Regions from separate parts of the Planococcus sp. VCh962 genome, predicted to be linked through region 3. Evidence: riboswitches for the same ligand, from Rfam matches in the RefSeq annotation. Region 3 holds a riboswitch; each other region holds the start of a gene.

Region 1 (4,179 bases), on a different contig from region 3:
GGATGTCGTCTTTAACCGGTTCCCAGCCGGATGGATTGAATTTTTTCATGATTGCGATGATGTTGTCGTTGTTGGTGACGGTGCCATCAAAATCGCAGAAAATTACTGGTTTACTCAACATGCTTACCCCCATATTGCCAATGCTGTTTTTAATTCTTCATGCTGTTCGGAAGCGTCGGCGAGTGTTGTTTTGCTCAGAATGGCATCAACTGCCTGGCGGAATGCTTTTCCGCCTCCCACTGCACCGTCCGGGTGGCCGTGCACACCGCCTCCGGCATTGATGATGCTGTCGATCCCGAAATCGTTGATCAATAATGGCACCAGCCCAGGATGGATACCTGCAGAAGGCACCGGGAAGCTCCGCTTTAATGGGCCATCCTTTACCAATTCCTCGCCGAGTGCCAGTGCCTGCGCCTTTTCAAGTGCAACACTGCCGTAAGGGGAAGGGAACAAAGAAAAGTCAGCGCCTGCGTAGCGGACCAGTTTTCCAAGTGCTAGAGAGCTAGCCAGCCCGTAAAAGTTCGAAGAAGTGAAAGCACCGCTGAACGCTGGATGGGCCATGAGCGGCAACCGGATATCCGGGTCTTCTGCCAGCTCCTGCAGAACATCAAGTCCGTATGCATGGACATTGAACAGCAGCGCATCCGCACCAAGTTCGCGCGCTTTTTTCGCCTTGTCCCGCAAGTTCGAAGTACGCCCCGATAAATTCACTGCATAAAGCGTCCGGTGCCCGGTTTCTTCAAAGACCTGCTGTAAGACGTTCTTCCCGGTCGTAATCCGCTGTTCAAAAGGCGTCAGCGGATTGTCAAAGAGGATTTCATCATCTTTTACCAAATCCACTCCGCCAAGCGCCTGCTGGCGGAGCTGTGAAGCGAGGAAATTCAAGTCGCGGCCAATGACGCCTTTGAAGATACTCATGACAAGCGGCCGTCCGTCTACTCCGAGTAATCCCCGAATGCCGTCGATGCCGAACCGCGGTCCGGGAAAATGGGCAAGCAATTGCTCATCAAACTCCAAATCGAGCAGCTTAACTTCCCCATCCAGCGATAATTTGCCGAAAACGGTAGTTAAAATCGCCGGCAAATCCGCCGAAAAATTAGCGTTTGGGTATGAAATCTTCACCACCGCTTTGATTTCATCCGGCTTTAGCGGATGCGGGGAATCTTCAAATTCCGTTACCGAAACAACATTTCCTTTATGCTGCTTTAATTGCTGCTGTTCCAATAATGGCAAGTCGGTCCATGATCCGATTGTGAGGCCAAGGGCGATTCCTTCGGCCTTTTTCCCGAATGAACCGGCTTTGCCGTATAACTGGTAAGTCGCTGTCAAATTGCTCACTGCGTTCACGCTCCTGTTAAAAATCAAAATAAAAAACCTCTTCAAACAAGAAGAGGTTAATAGGCTTAACAACTTCTTATTTCTCAGCCGCATCAATCGGCTGCAAGAATTAGCACCGTGTCCGTTATGGACCGGTTGCCGGGTATCATAGGGCTTGTCCCTCCACCTGCTCTGAATAAGAATGTGTATTCAATTGGATTAATAAAGAAATTAATGTTGATTATTTCATGCCTTAAACTTTCTGTCAATAAATATTCGCAAAATTATTTGTAGTGAAAAAAGTTATTGACAGTCAATTCTGAACCGTGATAGGATTCTTTTCAAACAGCATACAGTTACTCAAATAGTACTCTTATCAAGAGCAGGCAGAGGGATATTGGCCCTATGACGCCCAGCAACCGACCGTAATACCTTCGTGAGAAGGGGCGCTTTTGCGCCGGAATGCAGATTCCGCAAGGCACGGTGCTAATTCCATCAGAAATGACCATTTCTGAAAGATAAGAGGCATGGAATCTATCATTCTAGGCCTCTTTCTTGCGGAAAGAGGCTTTTTCTATTGACCCGGAAAGGTAGATGAATGATGACCATAGCATCCAAACAATACGAAGCATTAACATTAGAAAGAGCCATTGCAATGGCTCAGAGCCTATATCCATTCCCTGAAGGGGCCGAACTTGTATGCCGCGAAATCGGCGATGGCAACTTGAATTACGTGTTCCAGATCAAAGATCAGAAAAGCGGAAAGGGCCTGATCATCAAACAAGCCTTGCCGTATGCGAAAGTTGTCGGGGAAAGCTGGCCGCTGACTTTAAAACGCGCAACAATTGAAGCGAACGCTCTTCAAAAACACGGAGAATTTGCACCTGGGCTTGTACCATTCGTTTATGCAACCGATGAAGAACTTGCGATTACCGTGATGGAAGACTTGTCTCACTTGACGATTGCGCGCGATGGACTGATCCAGGGTGCGGCATATTCAAGACTGTCGGAAGACATCGGTGAATATTTGGCGCGTACGCTGTTCCATACTTCCGATTTCGCACTGCACCCGTTCGAGAAAAAGCGCTTAGTGGCCGAGTACTCCAACCCGGAACTGTGCAAAATCACAGAAGACCTTATTTTCACTGACCCGTTTTTCAATAACGACACCAATAATTACGAACCGGAGCTGCAGCCGACTGTCGAAGCTATCTGGAAAAACGGTCCTTTGAAACTTGAAGCGGCAAAGCTGAAGTTCAGCTTTTTGACGGAAGCGGAAGCACTATTGCATGGTGACCTCCATACCGGCAGTATTTTCGCCAGTGAATCGGAAACGAAAGTCATCGACCCGGAGTTTGCTTTTTATGGTCCGATCGGCTTTGACGTCGGCTTGTTTCTCGCAAACTTGATTGTCCAGTCGCTTACACGAAGCGGCGAAGAACGCCAAGTGATCGTGAACCACATCGAACGCACATGGAAAGTTTTCTCAACCCAGTTCTCAGAGCTTTGGGATCAGAAGGGCATTGAAGCATTCAAAGAAACGGCGGGCTATAAAGAGTTTGTACTGGAAAAGATTTTCCGTGACACACTTGGCTTTGCCGGCTGTGAATTGATCCGCCGCACAATCGGCCTGGCACACGTCAAAGACCTGGACGGCATTGAAGATGCGGAACTGCGAATCGGTTTAAAGAAACAAGCTTTACAAACTGGCGAAGCGTTGATTTTAAAACGTTCCGAGTTAGGCTCAATAGATGCAGTAACCGGTCTGCTTGAGGAGTTGGAGCAATGACCATTCCTTTATCAATTGCCTGGACAGACGGGCAGTTGGTCATCTTAGATCAACAGAAACTGCCACATGAAATCGACTATATAACACTTGAGACAATCGAAGATGTCTACGAAGCCATCTTCACGCTGAAAGTGCGCGGCGCACCGGCCATCGGCATTGCCGCCGCATACGGCTTAGCCCTTGCAGCGCAGCGCCATAACGCTGGAACGCTGGAAACATTCCTGCATGATGTCCGTAAAAAGGCAGTTTATCTCGGAGAGTCACGCCCAACAGCGGTCAATTTGATGTGGGCGCTTGATCGGCTGCTTGAAAAGGTTCAGAAAGCTGAAACTGTAGCAGGCGGAAAAGCACTGCTCATCCAAGAAGCGGTACGCATCCATCAGGAAGATGAAGCTTCTTGCCGGCAAATCGGCGAATATGCCTTGTCGCTATTGGAAGGGCATAAACGGGTTATGACCATCTGCAATGCCGGCTCGATCGCCACGGCGAAATACGGAACAGCATTGGCGCCGTTTCATCTTGGAAGCGAGCGCGGCCGTCAATTTGAAGTGTTTGCATGTGAGACCCGACCGGTATTCCAAGGTTCGCGGCTGACCGTCTGGGAGCTCCAGCAGTCAGGAGTGGATGTCACACTCATCACCGATAGTATGGCGGCCCACACCATTGGAGCAAAAGACATCGAAGCCATTATCGTCGGTGCAGACCGCATTGCGGCGAACGGCGATACCGCCAACAAAATTGGAACACTTAATCTGGCAATTCTCGCTGATGCTTACGGGATTCCGTTTTATGTAGCGGCACCCGCATCAACATTTGACCTCACTATTGAAAGCGGGACAGAAATACCGATTGAAGAACGAAAATCGGAAGAAATCACCCATATCGGAAACCGCCCGGTGGCACCTCTGGGCACCAAAGTATTCAATCCGGCTTTTGACGTGACCCCGTCCCGCTTTATCACCGCAATCATTACTGAAAAAGGGATCATCAAACCCGATTACCATCAAAACATTCCTGGAGTTCTCAACTTGTATGCAGGAAAAGGAGAAAAATCATGAAAAATTTCTAACGAT
Region 2 (4,179 bases), 570 kb from region 3:
ATACAGACCTGACTAAGAAACAGGCAAGCGAATTGGCGGTTTCTTCTCTGGAAGTGTTGAATCTGCAAGAACCGGCCAAGATTATGAGGAAATATCCTTTTCAGCTGAGCGGCGGGATGCTCCAGCGCGTCATGATCGCGATTTTGATGTGCCTGCGCCCATCAGTCGTGATAGCAGACGAGCCGACAACAGCCCTTGATGTGACCAATCAGATGCAAGTGCTTAAGGAACTGGATCGGCTCCGGACGGAATGCGGCACTTCAATCTTGCTGATTTCACATGACTTAGGGGTAATTTCAGAACTGGCCGACGAAGTGGCCGTGATGCAAAAGGGCCGGATTGTGGAAAAAGCAGATGTCTTCCAACTGTTCGATCACCCTCAGCATATCTATACAAAAAAACTGCTCCAAGCCAGACCTGTTTTGCCGATAAACGAACAATTGAAAAAACTGGTTATATAGAATCGGCAGGGAACGAGCGGAAAGGCGGTAGTCTATGAGTTTACTGGAAGTCAAAAGTGTTACACATGCATACGGCCCGACCCGTTCTTTTTGGCGCAAGGAAAGAGCATCACCGGTTCTTTCCGAGGTGTCTCTTAATATCGAAGAAGGGACGTGTTTGGGGCTTCTTGGAACAAGTGGGGCAGGCAAGAGCACGTTAGGCAAAGTCATTCTAGGGGTAGAGCAGCCGAAAGAAGGAAAAGTCATTTTCCAAGGCCAAGACATTTATACAATGGATTCTATTACCCGAAAACGTCTCAGAAGAGATCTTCAAGTGGTCTTTCAGGATAGTTATTCATCGGTGAATCCGCGCATGACGGCGGAAAAGATTATCGGGGAGCCCTTGGAAAACTACGAAAGGCTGTCGGCATCGGAGATGAAACGAACGATTGCGCATTTATTGGAGATGGTAGGGCTGGATGCGGAAGACATGAAAAAATACCCCCGGCAGTTCAGCGGTGGGCAATTGCAGCGGATCAATATTGCCAGAGCGATCGCTTTAAAGCCGAAATTGATGGTCCTGGATGAATCCGTCAGCAGTCTCGATATGGTGAACCAAACAAATATCCTGAACTTATTAAATGAGCTGAAATCAGCCTATGGCCTTTCTTATCTCTTTATCACCCATGATATTAGAGCTGCCTATTCCATTTCGGATGCTTTAGCAGTCATGGAAAAAGGCAGGTTGATCGCAACCAGCCAAGACAAAAATGAAATGCTCTCATCGCAACAGCCTATTGTAAAGAAATTGGTGTCTTCCATTCTGTCAGAACATCCACGGAACCGAACGATTTCTTCGGACAGGAGATTCGTTTGATGCAGGATCAAGCAGACAAGCTGCCATAAGTGAAAAGCCGAAGAGTCCACTAGAAAGTGGACTCTTCGGCTTTTTTATCCTCGTTATTTTAATTCAATGATGAAGAATCTCTTGAAGTTTCAGTGCCTTGCTGATCGTTGGAAGAGCTGGAAACTTTCCCTTTAACTTGAGAAGTGGCTTCGGTGGCCTTTTCTTTTGCCTGATTAGCCAAGTCGGCTGCTTTTTCTTTTACTTGGCTCAGTTTTCCGCTTCCATCACTGCCGGCATTGCCGCTTGCCAATTTTTCTTTAACGGTCACTTGAAGTTCTTTGCCGCTTTTCGGTGCTAGAAGAAGGGCTATTGCCGATCCAATTGCCGCTCCGCTTAAGAGGCCTGCGAAAAATCCGCTGCCCGATTCACTTTTGGCTGCATCTGGCTGGCCTTGAATTTTTCCGGCGCGCTGCAAACGTTCTTCCACTTCGGCTACAATTTCGTTAACCGTGCGCCCACTCACTTCTACCAGAGATCCTTTAAAGCGAAGATGGTCATAGCTCTCCAAGCTGCGGACTACCAGCGCATCATAATGGGCGGCTTTTGTTTTCTGATCAAGCATGTCTGCCTGATAACCTCTGTTTCTTAGGGCTTGTTGAATGTCTGTAAACGGATGTTCTACTGCAATTCTTGGCATATTATCCAACCTCTTTCTTTATTATCGTTATTCTTGTGTCTTTCCCTAACCCGGCTATAAGTTAAACCTTCTTTACTTATTAATCGAATAAAGATCTTTTAGAAGAAATCGAGCAAGGCACTTACTTCCAATAAAAAAGCCGCGAGTTAGAGGGCTTTCTCTTCTAGAATATTAAAAAAGCATCCGTTATTCATCGCTTATACCGACTAATGTGATAAGACTTATAAGGTAAATAAATTAATTTTACGATATAGATTGACTTTCAATAGATTTAATATTATGATTATTTTTAATTTAATAATCTTATCCAGAGAAGCCGAGGGACTGGCCCATTGACGCTTCAGCAACCTCTGACATTTGTCAGAAAGGTGCTAAATCCAGCAAGAATTTTATTCTTGGGAGATAAGAGCGGGATTGTGTACATATACAACCTTCTTTTCTCTTTAGCCGAGAAAAGGAGGTTTTTTATTTTGTTCATGGTCCTCAAACTTAAATACGGCAAGTACATATAAAGAAAGGGCAATATCAATCCTCACATCAATCATTGTGTTAAAAAGATTAGTTGAAACACCAAAAACGGTGCACACAAAGGAGCGGATCTATATGACAAACAAACGGATTTATTTAAATGCATTTGATATGAATTGTGCTGGACATCAATCACCTGGGCTCTGGACCCATCCCGAAGATCAATCGCATAAATACAAAGACAGCGAATATTGGATAGAATTGGCGAAGCTATTGGAAAAAGGGAAGTTTGATGCTATCTTTATAGCAGATGTCCTCGGTACATATGATGTCTATAATGGGTCGAGAGATGCCGCAGTCCGGCAAGGTGCACAGTCTCCAGTCAACGATCCGCTGCTTGTCGTACCGCTTATGTCGGCAGTCACGAAACATTTGGGTTTCGGTGTCACAGCTTCTGTCACCCATGAACATCCTTATCCTTTTGCCCGCCGGATTTCTACGCTGGATCATTTAACAAAAGGCCGCATCGGCTGGAACATCGTGACGTCTTATCTCAAGAGCGCGGCTGTCAATATCGGGCTGGACGACCAAATCAAGCATGATGAGCGTTATGATATTGCTGAAGAGTATTTGGAAGTGTGCTATAAATTATGGGAATCCAGTTGGGAAGAAGATGCCGTGCTGCTGGATAAAGTGAATGGCATATATACAGACCCTGAAAAAGTGCATGATATCCGGCATGAAGGGAAATATTATAAAGTGCCGGGTGCCCATTTAACGGAACCTTCCAGACAGCGGACTCCTGTCCTTTATCAGGCAGGCGCTTCTAAAAAAGGTGTAGCTTTTGCCGGGAAACATGCTGAATGTGTCTTCATCGGTCCGCCAAATATGGAACTGGCGAAACAAACGGTCAACAAGATACGCACCGAAGTGGAAAATTCCGGCCGGAATAAAGATGACGTCAAGATTCTGACGCTGCTTACCCCGATTGTCGGAAAAACGGAACAAGAAGCAATTGAAAAATACAACGATTATAAAAAACATATCAGCCATGAAGGTGCCTTGGCATTATTTGGGGGGTGGACTGGAATTGATTTGTCCAATTATGCGCCAGATCAGCCGCTTGAGTACATTGAAAATGATGCCATTCAATCTGCTTTAGAAAACTTCACCAAAATTCTGCCAGGAAGAAAACCGACGGTCAACGACGTTAAGGAATATGTCGGCATCGGAGGACTTGGGCCTTTCACTGTCGGATCGCCAGAGCAAGTAGCTGATACGCTTGAAAAGTGGGTGACCGAAACGGGCGTTGACGGTTTTAATATCGCTTACGCCATCACCCCTGGAACTTTTGAGGATTTTATCGATCTTGTCGTGCCGATCCTTCAGGAGCGGGGGCTCGTTCAAAAAGAATATGAAGGGGATTCTTTGCGGGATGCTTTGTTTGGGGAAGGTGCGCATCTATCACCGGCTCATCCCGGAAAGCAATATACGCGTGTACCTGTAACAGTGAACAATTAACAGCAACGAGAGCAAAAGAGGGAAAGGCGCTCAAAAAAGCGCTTCTTCGCTCTTTTTTGTTTGCCAACTTGAATTGAACAAACGAACAGGAAATTATTTCAAATTAACGAAACCATCGTTCTTTTCCTATCGTATATAAGAAGACAATGTTTGGTTCCAGATATTCCTACGAAGGAGGAGATGGTTTTGAAGCGGTTTCTCTATTA
Region 3 (4,179 bases):
TTTGTCCAAGCATTTCAGCGTATACTGTCGCATGCAATGGAAGGAAAGGTGATCCGAAGCAAGTTGAGAATGTTGCTTCCGGCGAAGTAACGCCGCGTTCTGTTCCAGCTAATTTAGAAGTGTAGCCGCTTAAGAAATGATACATGGCTTGTTCTTTCGTCAATTTGCTGATTGGAGGCAATACGCCGAATGCATCAGCCGTCAGGAAAACGATCGTTTTCGGATGTCCTGCTACCGAAGGATCCACAATATTGTCAATTGCCTGGATCGGGTAGGCTGCACGCGTGTTTTCAGTCAATGATCCATCGTGATAATCCGGAATGCGTGTTTCTTCGTCAACGACAACGTTTTCAAGAACAGCACCGAAACGGATAGCATCATAGATTTGCGGTTCGTGTTCACGGGTAAGGTTGATTGTTTTCGCATAGCAGCCGCCTTCAATATTGAAGACACCGTTATCCGACCAGCCGTGCTCGTCGTCACCGATCAGTTTGCGGTCTTCATCTGCTGATAAAGTTGTTTTTCCTGTCCCGGATAATCCGAAGAATAATGCTACGTCGCCTTCGTGGCCAACGTTAGCTGAACAGTGCATAGGAAGGATCCCTTTTTCAGGCAAGATGTAGTTCATGATGGAGAAGATGGATTTTTTCATTTCGCCGGCATACTCAGTGCCGCCGATCAAAATGATTTTTTTCTCCATTGAAACGATAATGAACGTTTCAGAATCCGTGCCGTCTACTGCCGGATCAGCTTGGAATGTTGGAGCATAGACAACTGTAAATTCCGCTTCATGCGCCGCAAGCTCTTCTGTGGTCGGACGGATGAATAATTGGTGGGCGAACAGATTGTGCCAAGCGTACTCATTGATCGTTTGGATAGCCAAACGAGACTCTGGGTCTGCTCCTGCAAAGCCTTTGAAAACGTATAAAGCATCCTGTTGTTTCAAATGCTCAATTACTTTGTTATATAAGTTTTCAAAAACATCAGAAGAAATTGGACGATTGACAGGGCCCCAATCAATTTTGTCTTTTGAAATGTCTTCTTCTACTATATACTTGTCTTTAGGCGAGCGGCCTGTGTATTTGCCGGTTTCGGCTTTGACAGCACCTTCTCGAGTCAATACGGCTTCCCCACGTGATGTTGCTGCTTCCACTAATTGTGGAACTGAAAGCTGGACGTGCACATTTTGGCCATTTAAAAGATCCTTTAAGTTGTTTGCGAAGTTCACTGGATTCATTTATATGTACCTTCCTTTTCGGTTATTCCCATGGTGATGGGGAGGATGTATATTCGAACATTAGTATAACACATTAAGACCATTAGTCTATACTAATAACTGATTGTAATGAAAAAAATACATTTAGTGATCTTGAGCAATGTATTGTGACCGATTAATGATTTTATATGGGCAGATTGGTGGAAAAACGTTGACATAACATTATACTTTCCGTATGATGAAAAATTGAACGGATACTCTTATTCCGAGCTGGTGGAGGGGACAGGCCCTATGAAACCCGGCAACCTGCTGCAGATTGCAGAGAAGGTGCCAAACCTGAAGCAAGGAACTCAACCTTGGACGATAAGAGTGAAAGGTGCTTATGATGATTTCTCCTTTCCACATGCAAATGATGGATGGGATTTTTTTATGAAATTGCCCTTAATCCTCGTGTACAAAGGCCACAACGGCTTGAAGTTCAATCCTCAGGGAACGGACTTGACATGGGAAACGAGTACCGTATCAATTTCGAGAGCAATCTCGCAGGATATAAGGAGGAAACACATTTTGAAAAACCGTCGATTATTCACATCAGAATCAGTAACAGAAGGACATCCGGATAAAATCTGTGACCAGATTTCAGATGCCATCCTGGATGCCATTTTAGCAGAAGATCCCAATGCACGAGTTGCATGCGAAACCACTGTAACGACAGGGTTAGTGCTTGTTGCAGGGGAGATTACAACTTCCACTTACGTTGATATCCCGAAAGTAGTACGTGAAACAGTACGGGAAATCGGCTATACACGAGCTAAATATGGCTTTGACTCAGAAACAAGCGCAGTTCTGACATCTATCGATGAGCAATCACCGGACATCGCTGCTGGAGTAAACGTAGCGCTTGAAGCACGTGAAGGCCAAATGACTGATAAAGAATTAGACGATATCGGAGCAGGAGACCAAGGTCTGATGTTCGGATTCGCGTGCAACGAAACTGAAGAGTTGATGCCTCTTCCGATTTCTTTAGCCCATAAATTAGCACGCCGATTGGCTCAAGTGCGCAAAGAAGAAATTCTTCCTTACTTGCGTCCGGATGGCAAAACACAAGTTACCATCGAATACGATGAAAACAATAAACCACTTCGCGTAGACACCATCGTTATTTCCACCCAGCATCATCCGGAAGTAACACTGGAACAAATTCAGCGCAACATCAAAGAATATGTCATCAATGAAGTTGTTCCTCAAAACTTGATCGATGATGAAACAAAATACTTCATCAACCCGACTGGCCGTTTTGTAATCGGTGGGCCGCAAGGTGACGCAGGCCTTACAGGACGAAAAATCATTGTTGATACTTACGGCGGTTACGCACGCCACGGCGGTGGTGCATTCTCCGGTAAGGACGCAACAAAAGTTGACCGTTCAGCAGCTTATGCAGCTCGCTATGTAGCGAAAAACATCGTTGCAGCAGGACTTGCCGACCGTTGTGAAGTGCAGTTGGCATATGCAATCGGTGTAGCTCACCCGGTATCCATCGCATTTGATACATTCGGAACAGGCAAAGTCGATGAAGAGACTTTAGACGATCTAGTCCGTGCAAACTTCGATTTGCGCCCGGCTGGAATCATCAAAATGCTCGATCTTCGCCGTCCAATCTACAAGCAGACTGCGGCGTACGGACATTTCGGCCGTACGGATATCGACCTTCCATGGGAACGTACAGACAAAGTGGATGTTCTTAGAGAACAATCAGGCATCTTCAAAGGCCAAGCATAAATACAAAAAAAGACGATCAGGCATTTATGCCGATCGTCTTTTTGTATTGTTATTTCTCTTGTTCCAAATAATTTTTTTGCAGGGATTTATAATAAGCGCCTTTTTCAGCATATTCCCGGACAATGCGTTCCATGTCCTGCTTATCATCTTCCCGGAGTTCACGGACAACTTTTGCGGGCCGCCCGAGCGCAAGCATGCCAGGCGGAATGACTTTTCCGGGCGGAACGAGGCTGCCGGCTCCAATAAATGCGCCTTCACCGACTTCAGCACCGTCTAATATGATAGACCCCATGCCGATCAAAGCGCCTTTTCGGATAATGCAGCTATGAAGTGTCACTTGATGGCCGATGGTGACGTTGTCTTCAAGAATTAACGTTTTCCCTGGACTTTGGTGCAGCATGCACAAATCCTGGATATTGGTCTTATTGCCGATAATTGTGGGAGCTACGTCGCCGCGTATGACGGTATTGAACCAAATGGATGATTCCGCTCCGATGGTCACGTCTCCGGTGACAGTTGCATGGTCAGCGATGAACACCGACGGATGAATAGATGGATGCTTGCCGTTGAATGGGTAAATCATGGAAAACCTCCGTTAAAAAAGATAAGATATCTATAATCGTATCAAATTCGTTGCAAAGGTCAAATTTGATATCTCTCCAGTCGAAAAGAAAGGGGTGCAGTAGATGTGGAAATGGGAAGCTGAAGGACAAGCAAAAGCTGTTATTGTACTCGTACACAACGCTTACGAGCACCATCTTCGCTATGCTTGGCAAATTGGGCAATGGCGCTCTGAAAGTTTCCATGTCATTATGGGTGATTTGCCCGGCCATGGCAAAGGCGCACCGGCAAATCAGCCGCATCAAGAATCTTATTCAGCATATGAGGAATCGGTCCGGACCTCCATACTGGCTGCTTTAGAAGAACAGCTGCCCGTGTTTATCGTTGCCCATGGCCTTGGAGCAACTCTTGTTATGAATTTCTTAAGCAAGAACCCTTATCCAATAGCCGGTGTCGTCTTTAGTTCTCCTTGGCTGCGTTTAATAAAAACTCCTTCGAAATTTTCGACTGCATTGACAGGACTGCATAAACTGACCTCCAACATGACAATCGAGCACAACATCCACATCCATGACTTAACGCGCAATAAAGAAGTAATTGAACAGGAAAAAGACGACTTGCTG
Region 4 (4,179 bases), 910 kb from region 3:
TGTCAATAATACGAGTAGGATAGCTGGCAATAAGAATTTTTTCATGTAAGTTTCTCTCCCTTTTTTATCGTTTGTCTATTGCTTTGGACGTCCAGTCTCCCAGTTGCTGAAGGATTTGGACGAGCACAATTAAAATGACTACGGTGACGATCATGATTGTGTTGTCGTAGCGGTAATAGCCGAAACGGATCGCCAAGTCGCCGATGCCGCCCCCGCCGACCACTCCCGCCATTGCGGAATAGGCGACGAGTGAAATGATGGTGATGGTGATCCCTTGGACAATGCCGGCTTTCGCTTCCGGCAGCAGCACATCTTTGATGATCATCCACGGTGTGGCACCGACAGCCACTGCAGCTTCGATGACGCCTTTATCGATTTCGCGCAGCGACGTTTCGACGATGCGGGCGAAAAACGGAATCGCTGCAACCGACAAGGACACGCTTGCCGCTGCTGGCCCGATGGTGGAATCCACCAATAGTTTCGTCAGTGGAATCAAAGCGACGAGCAAAATGATAAACGGAATCGACCGGATCATATTGACGATGAAGCCTAATACGGATTTGATGAACCGGTTTTGCAAAAACAGCCCTTTGTCTGTGACAAACAAAACAATGCCGAGCGGCAAGCCGATGACAATGGCAATGGCGAGTGACACACCGATCATATATAATGTCTCGCCGAACGCTTTTGAGATGTCCGGCCATAATTCCATCATATGCTGAAAATCAAATCCCATTTAAAATCACCTCCACATTGGCTCCCCGGCCCTCCATATAAGTGATGGCCCGGTGGATATTATCCGGTCTTCCCTGGATTTCCATCAAAAACAGCCCGAGCGGCTTTTCTTGTATGTATTCGATTGAGCCATGCAGGAAATTCCCTTTGACATCAAAATGCTGGACCGTGTCGGTGATGATGCCTTCTCCGGCGACTGCCCCTTTAAACTGCACTTTGATGACGCGGCCGGTGCATGCTGCAAGAATCGGCAGCGGCACATCGAACGATACGACGGATGAGATAAATTCCTTCGTCAGTTCGGCTTTCGGATCGGAGAACAGCTCGTAGACTTCGCCTTCTTCAATGACTCGGCCTTCCTGCATAACCGCCATGCGGTCGCAAATTTCCTTCACCACGTTCATCTCATGCGTGATTAATACGATGGTAATGTTCAGCTCCCGGTTGATCTTTTTCAACAGCCGCAAAATGGAAAGCGTTGTATTCGGGTCAAGGGCGGACGTCGCTTCATCGCATAACAGCACGGAAGGATTATTCGCAAGGGCCCGGGCAATGCCGACACGCTGCTTCTGGCCGCCGCTCAATTGCGCTGGATAAACATCTTTCTTGTCGGTCAGGCCCACCATCTCAAGCAGTTCATCGACGCGTTTCGCGATTGCTTCTTTCGGCAATTTGGCCGCTTTTAACGCAAAGGCGATATTTTCAGCCACCGTTTTTTGGCTGATCAAGTAGAAATGCTGAAAGATCATTCCGATCTTCAACCTTGCCTGCCGCAGCTTTTTACCTTTCAGCTTGGTCAAATCAACGCCATCGACATGGATTTCGCCGCTTGTCGGGCGTTCCAGCAAGTTCATACAGCGCAGCAAGGAGCTTTTCCCGGCCCCAGAGTAACCGACAATCCCGAATACCTCGCCTTCGTTGATGGTCAGCGTGACGTTATCGACGCCGGTAACCGTCCCTTTTTTCGTTTGATAGTCTTTTGAAAGATTCGTGATGCTTATCATGGTGTCCCTCCTTTTTTTGCCAATAAAAAATGCCTCTTTCATTTAGAAAGAGGCACCGAATGGATTTGGCTTATCTCTCAGAATGAAATCATTCTGCAGGAATTAGCACCTTCTCAGATCGCTCTGTAGGTTGCTGGACGTCATCGGGCCTGTCCCTCGGTCTCTCTTGATAATGTTCCATATGCAATTGTTTTTAACATGTTTCTAATAGTATTAAAGATTTTGAAAACTGTCAAACCTTTTTTAAAAATAATCTAATAATAATATCAATTTGAATCTTAAAGAGACATTTCTTCGTCTACCCGGTCGATCACTACGAACGGCGAAGAGCCGTCAAAATAAAACCCTTGTTTCCCGGTCTTTGACACTTGAATCGCAGCTGGAATTTCCATTTCAGCCATGATCCGCTTCACTTCCGAAACTATTAACAAAAACGTTTCTTCCGGAACGCCTGTGATAACATGGGTAAACAGGAAATAGTCTTTCAATGACCACGGAGTCGCCGCTTCGCCGCGCCGCGTTTTCACCAGCAGGTAGCGCAGCACATTGGCATGGATACGAGACAGCTGTTCCGTGATGCCGTTATAAGTCAGCGTAGCACCGAATTTATTGAATTTAAGCGAGATGACATCTTTCATCTGTTGTTCATTACTTTCTTCTTCCGAGCATAGCACCGCACCGAACGGGGTTACGATCCGATAAGCATGGCTCATGAGCATGCCGTCATTATAGCAAAGCTGCGTCGACAACGATGTATTGCTGGAACGATCCACCATATTGCAAGACGGAACCTCTCCTTGGATAGCTGTATGAAGAGCGCTGTTCGTCACATACAGCACGGCTCGGCTGATTTGTTCAGCATTCAGCAAAAATCGATCATCGGTATAATAAGTCTGGCTGCTCAATGCCTGCTGGAGATACATGACCGCTTCGCTATGGATACCTGAACGGTAAGCTAAAAAGCCGAGACGGTATGCCGCAATCGGATTTTGGGGATCGTAAGAAAGAACTTGTTTCAGAACATTTTCCGTATCCTCATAGATGGTTTGATGGCCAGTGTACGAGTGCATGCCGTAGCGCAATAAATAAGACACTAGTTTTTTCTTGATGAAGGTATAATAAGTGCGATAATCTTCATCCTCTAGCACGAGTCTTTCTAATTGGCTGTGCATGGCATCGTATACTTCTATCTTGGAATAACTTAAACTGCCAAGCCTGGTTTCCCCAACGCTCAGCAGTTCTTGCTCCAATTCTTCTAGTTCTTCTAAACTGATCCCCTGAAAGCGCATGGTGTTCCTCCCGAATAAATACTAAACAACTTAATTCTTTATTATATTTCATGCATATTGGACATGATTTTGATTTTAAGGAAAATAAAATAAGATAAAATTTACATTTACACTAAACTTGCATCGTTTTTCATGATACCAATGCTTGAAAAGATACACAATAGGGCAAATGATTATTTTATTGTAAAAGAATTATTAAAGCGTTTTTTTAAAGAGGTATTTGTATCTATGCATTGCCAGTTATTCAAATCTTTATCCTGTTCGAATCATCATTCGCCTGGCCGCTGTTCATTGCCAAACTGCTTCTTCTTACTGTAATTTATTAGGTAAAGGAGAGAAAAATCATTCCAGAGAACGGTTTTACTTTCCTTACAGGTGAAAATACTTTCCTTCCGATCTCGTTTACTTTCCTTCCGATCGAGAATACTTTCCGCACCGCATTATTTTCTCCAAACCATGTCCCGTTTCCACGTAAAAGCAAAAAAATATGCGCTTCATCATGATTCATTGAAACTTTCCGCTCGCCTAAACGTAGTACAAGATGAAGCATTTTCAAAGAATTGAACTTATATTTAACCGATTTTGTCCCTTAGAATGTAGAGGAGATAATTGAAGCTGCTTTAACTAATAAAAGAGGTGAGACAATTGAGAAGTGGAAACCCGAGTTTAAATGATGAGTCGTTCAAAAAATTCGACGGAGCTGTAGCAGGCAAGCAAATGACCATCCAAGGCACTGTAAATAAGACCTTAATCCTAATGCTTTTATTGCTGGCTACGTCCGTCTATTCCTGGAATCAGTTCCTCAGCAATCCAAATAGCGCAATGCCGCTAATCCTGGTGGGAGCCATCGGCGGACTGATTGTAGCTTTAATCACGATTTTTGTACCGAAAGTGTCGCCTTTCACAGCACCTCTCTATGCTTTATTGGAAGGGTTGTTTCTTGGCGCGGTATCTGCGCAGTACGAAGTCCAATACGGCGGCATCGTCTTCCAGGCGGTCCTTCTGACAATCGGTGTGCTGCTGAGTTTACTGCTCGCTTATAAATCCGGGTTCATCAAAGTGACGCAGAATTTCAGATTGGGCGTCGTCGCTGCTACAGGTGCGATTTTCATCGTCTACCTGATTTCATTCATCGGCAGTTTTTTCGGTTT

What was found. A riboswitch is a leader RNA that binds a small molecule or an ion and turns the genes downstream of it on or off. The one in region 3 is predicted to bind S-adenosylmethionine.
Region 1: another riboswitch for S-adenosylmethionine. It lies ahead of mtnK (S-methyl-5-thioribose kinase); the one in region 3 lies ahead of metK (methionine adenosyltransferase).
Region 2: another riboswitch for S-adenosylmethionine. It lies ahead of AC3AQ9_RS04445 (LLM class flavin-dependent oxidoreductase); the one in region 3 lies ahead of metK (methionine adenosyltransferase).
Region 4: another riboswitch for S-adenosylmethionine. It lies ahead of AC3AQ9_RS02895 (methionine ABC transporter ATP-binding protein); the one in region 3 lies ahead of metK (methionine adenosyltransferase).

Annotation. Positions count from the first base shown of each region.
Region 1 is NZ_JBYLHS010000003.1:128,435-132,613, forward strand. It holds gene AC3AQ9_RS11845 (2-hydroxy-3-keto-5-methylthiopentenyl-1-phosphate phosphatase) at 1-118, opposite strand, end outside; gene mtnW (2,3-diketo-5-methylthiopentyl-1-phosphate enolase) at 124-1,338, opposite strand; SAM riboswitch class I at 1,412-1,520, opposite strand; SAM riboswitch class I at 1,688-1,842, shown strand; gene mtnK (S-methyl-5-thioribose kinase) at 1,916-3,106, shown strand; gene mtnA (S-methyl-5-thioribose-1-phosphate isomerase) at 3,103-4,164, shown strand.
Region 2 is NZ_JBYLHS010000001.1:886,360-890,538, reverse strand. It holds gene nikD (nickel import ATP-binding protein NikD) at 1-461, shown strand, start outside; gene nikE (nickel import ATP-binding protein NikE) at 496-1,317, shown strand; gene AC3AQ9_RS04450 (YkuS family protein) at 1,406-1,984, opposite strand; SAM riboswitch class I at 2,285-2,393, shown strand; gene AC3AQ9_RS04445 (LLM class flavin-dependent oxidoreductase) at 2,588-3,973, shown strand; gene AC3AQ9_RS04440 (hypothetical protein) at 4,160-4,179, shown strand, end outside.
Region 3 is NZ_JBYLHS010000001.1:1,461,333-1,465,511, reverse strand. It holds gene pckA (phosphoenolpyruvate carboxykinase (ATP)) at 1-1,237, opposite strand, end outside; SAM riboswitch class I at 1,474-1,586, shown strand; gene metK (methionine adenosyltransferase) at 1,784-2,995, shown strand; gene AC3AQ9_RS07360 (gamma carbonic anhydrase) at 3,045-3,578, opposite strand; gene AC3AQ9_RS07355 (alpha/beta fold hydrolase) at 3,682-4,179, shown strand, end outside.
Region 4 is NZ_JBYLHS010000001.1:552,738-556,916, reverse strand. It holds gene AC3AQ9_RS02905 (MetQ/NlpA family ABC transporter substrate-binding protein) at 1-45, opposite strand, end outside; gene AC3AQ9_RS02900 (methionine ABC transporter permease) at 65-736, opposite strand; gene AC3AQ9_RS02895 (methionine ABC transporter ATP-binding protein) at 726-1,739, opposite strand; SAM riboswitch class I at 1,807-1,915, opposite strand; gene AC3AQ9_RS02890 (tetratricopeptide repeat protein) at 2,018-3,028, opposite strand; gene AC3AQ9_RS02885 (Bax inhibitor-1/YccA family protein) at 3,674-4,179, shown strand, end outside.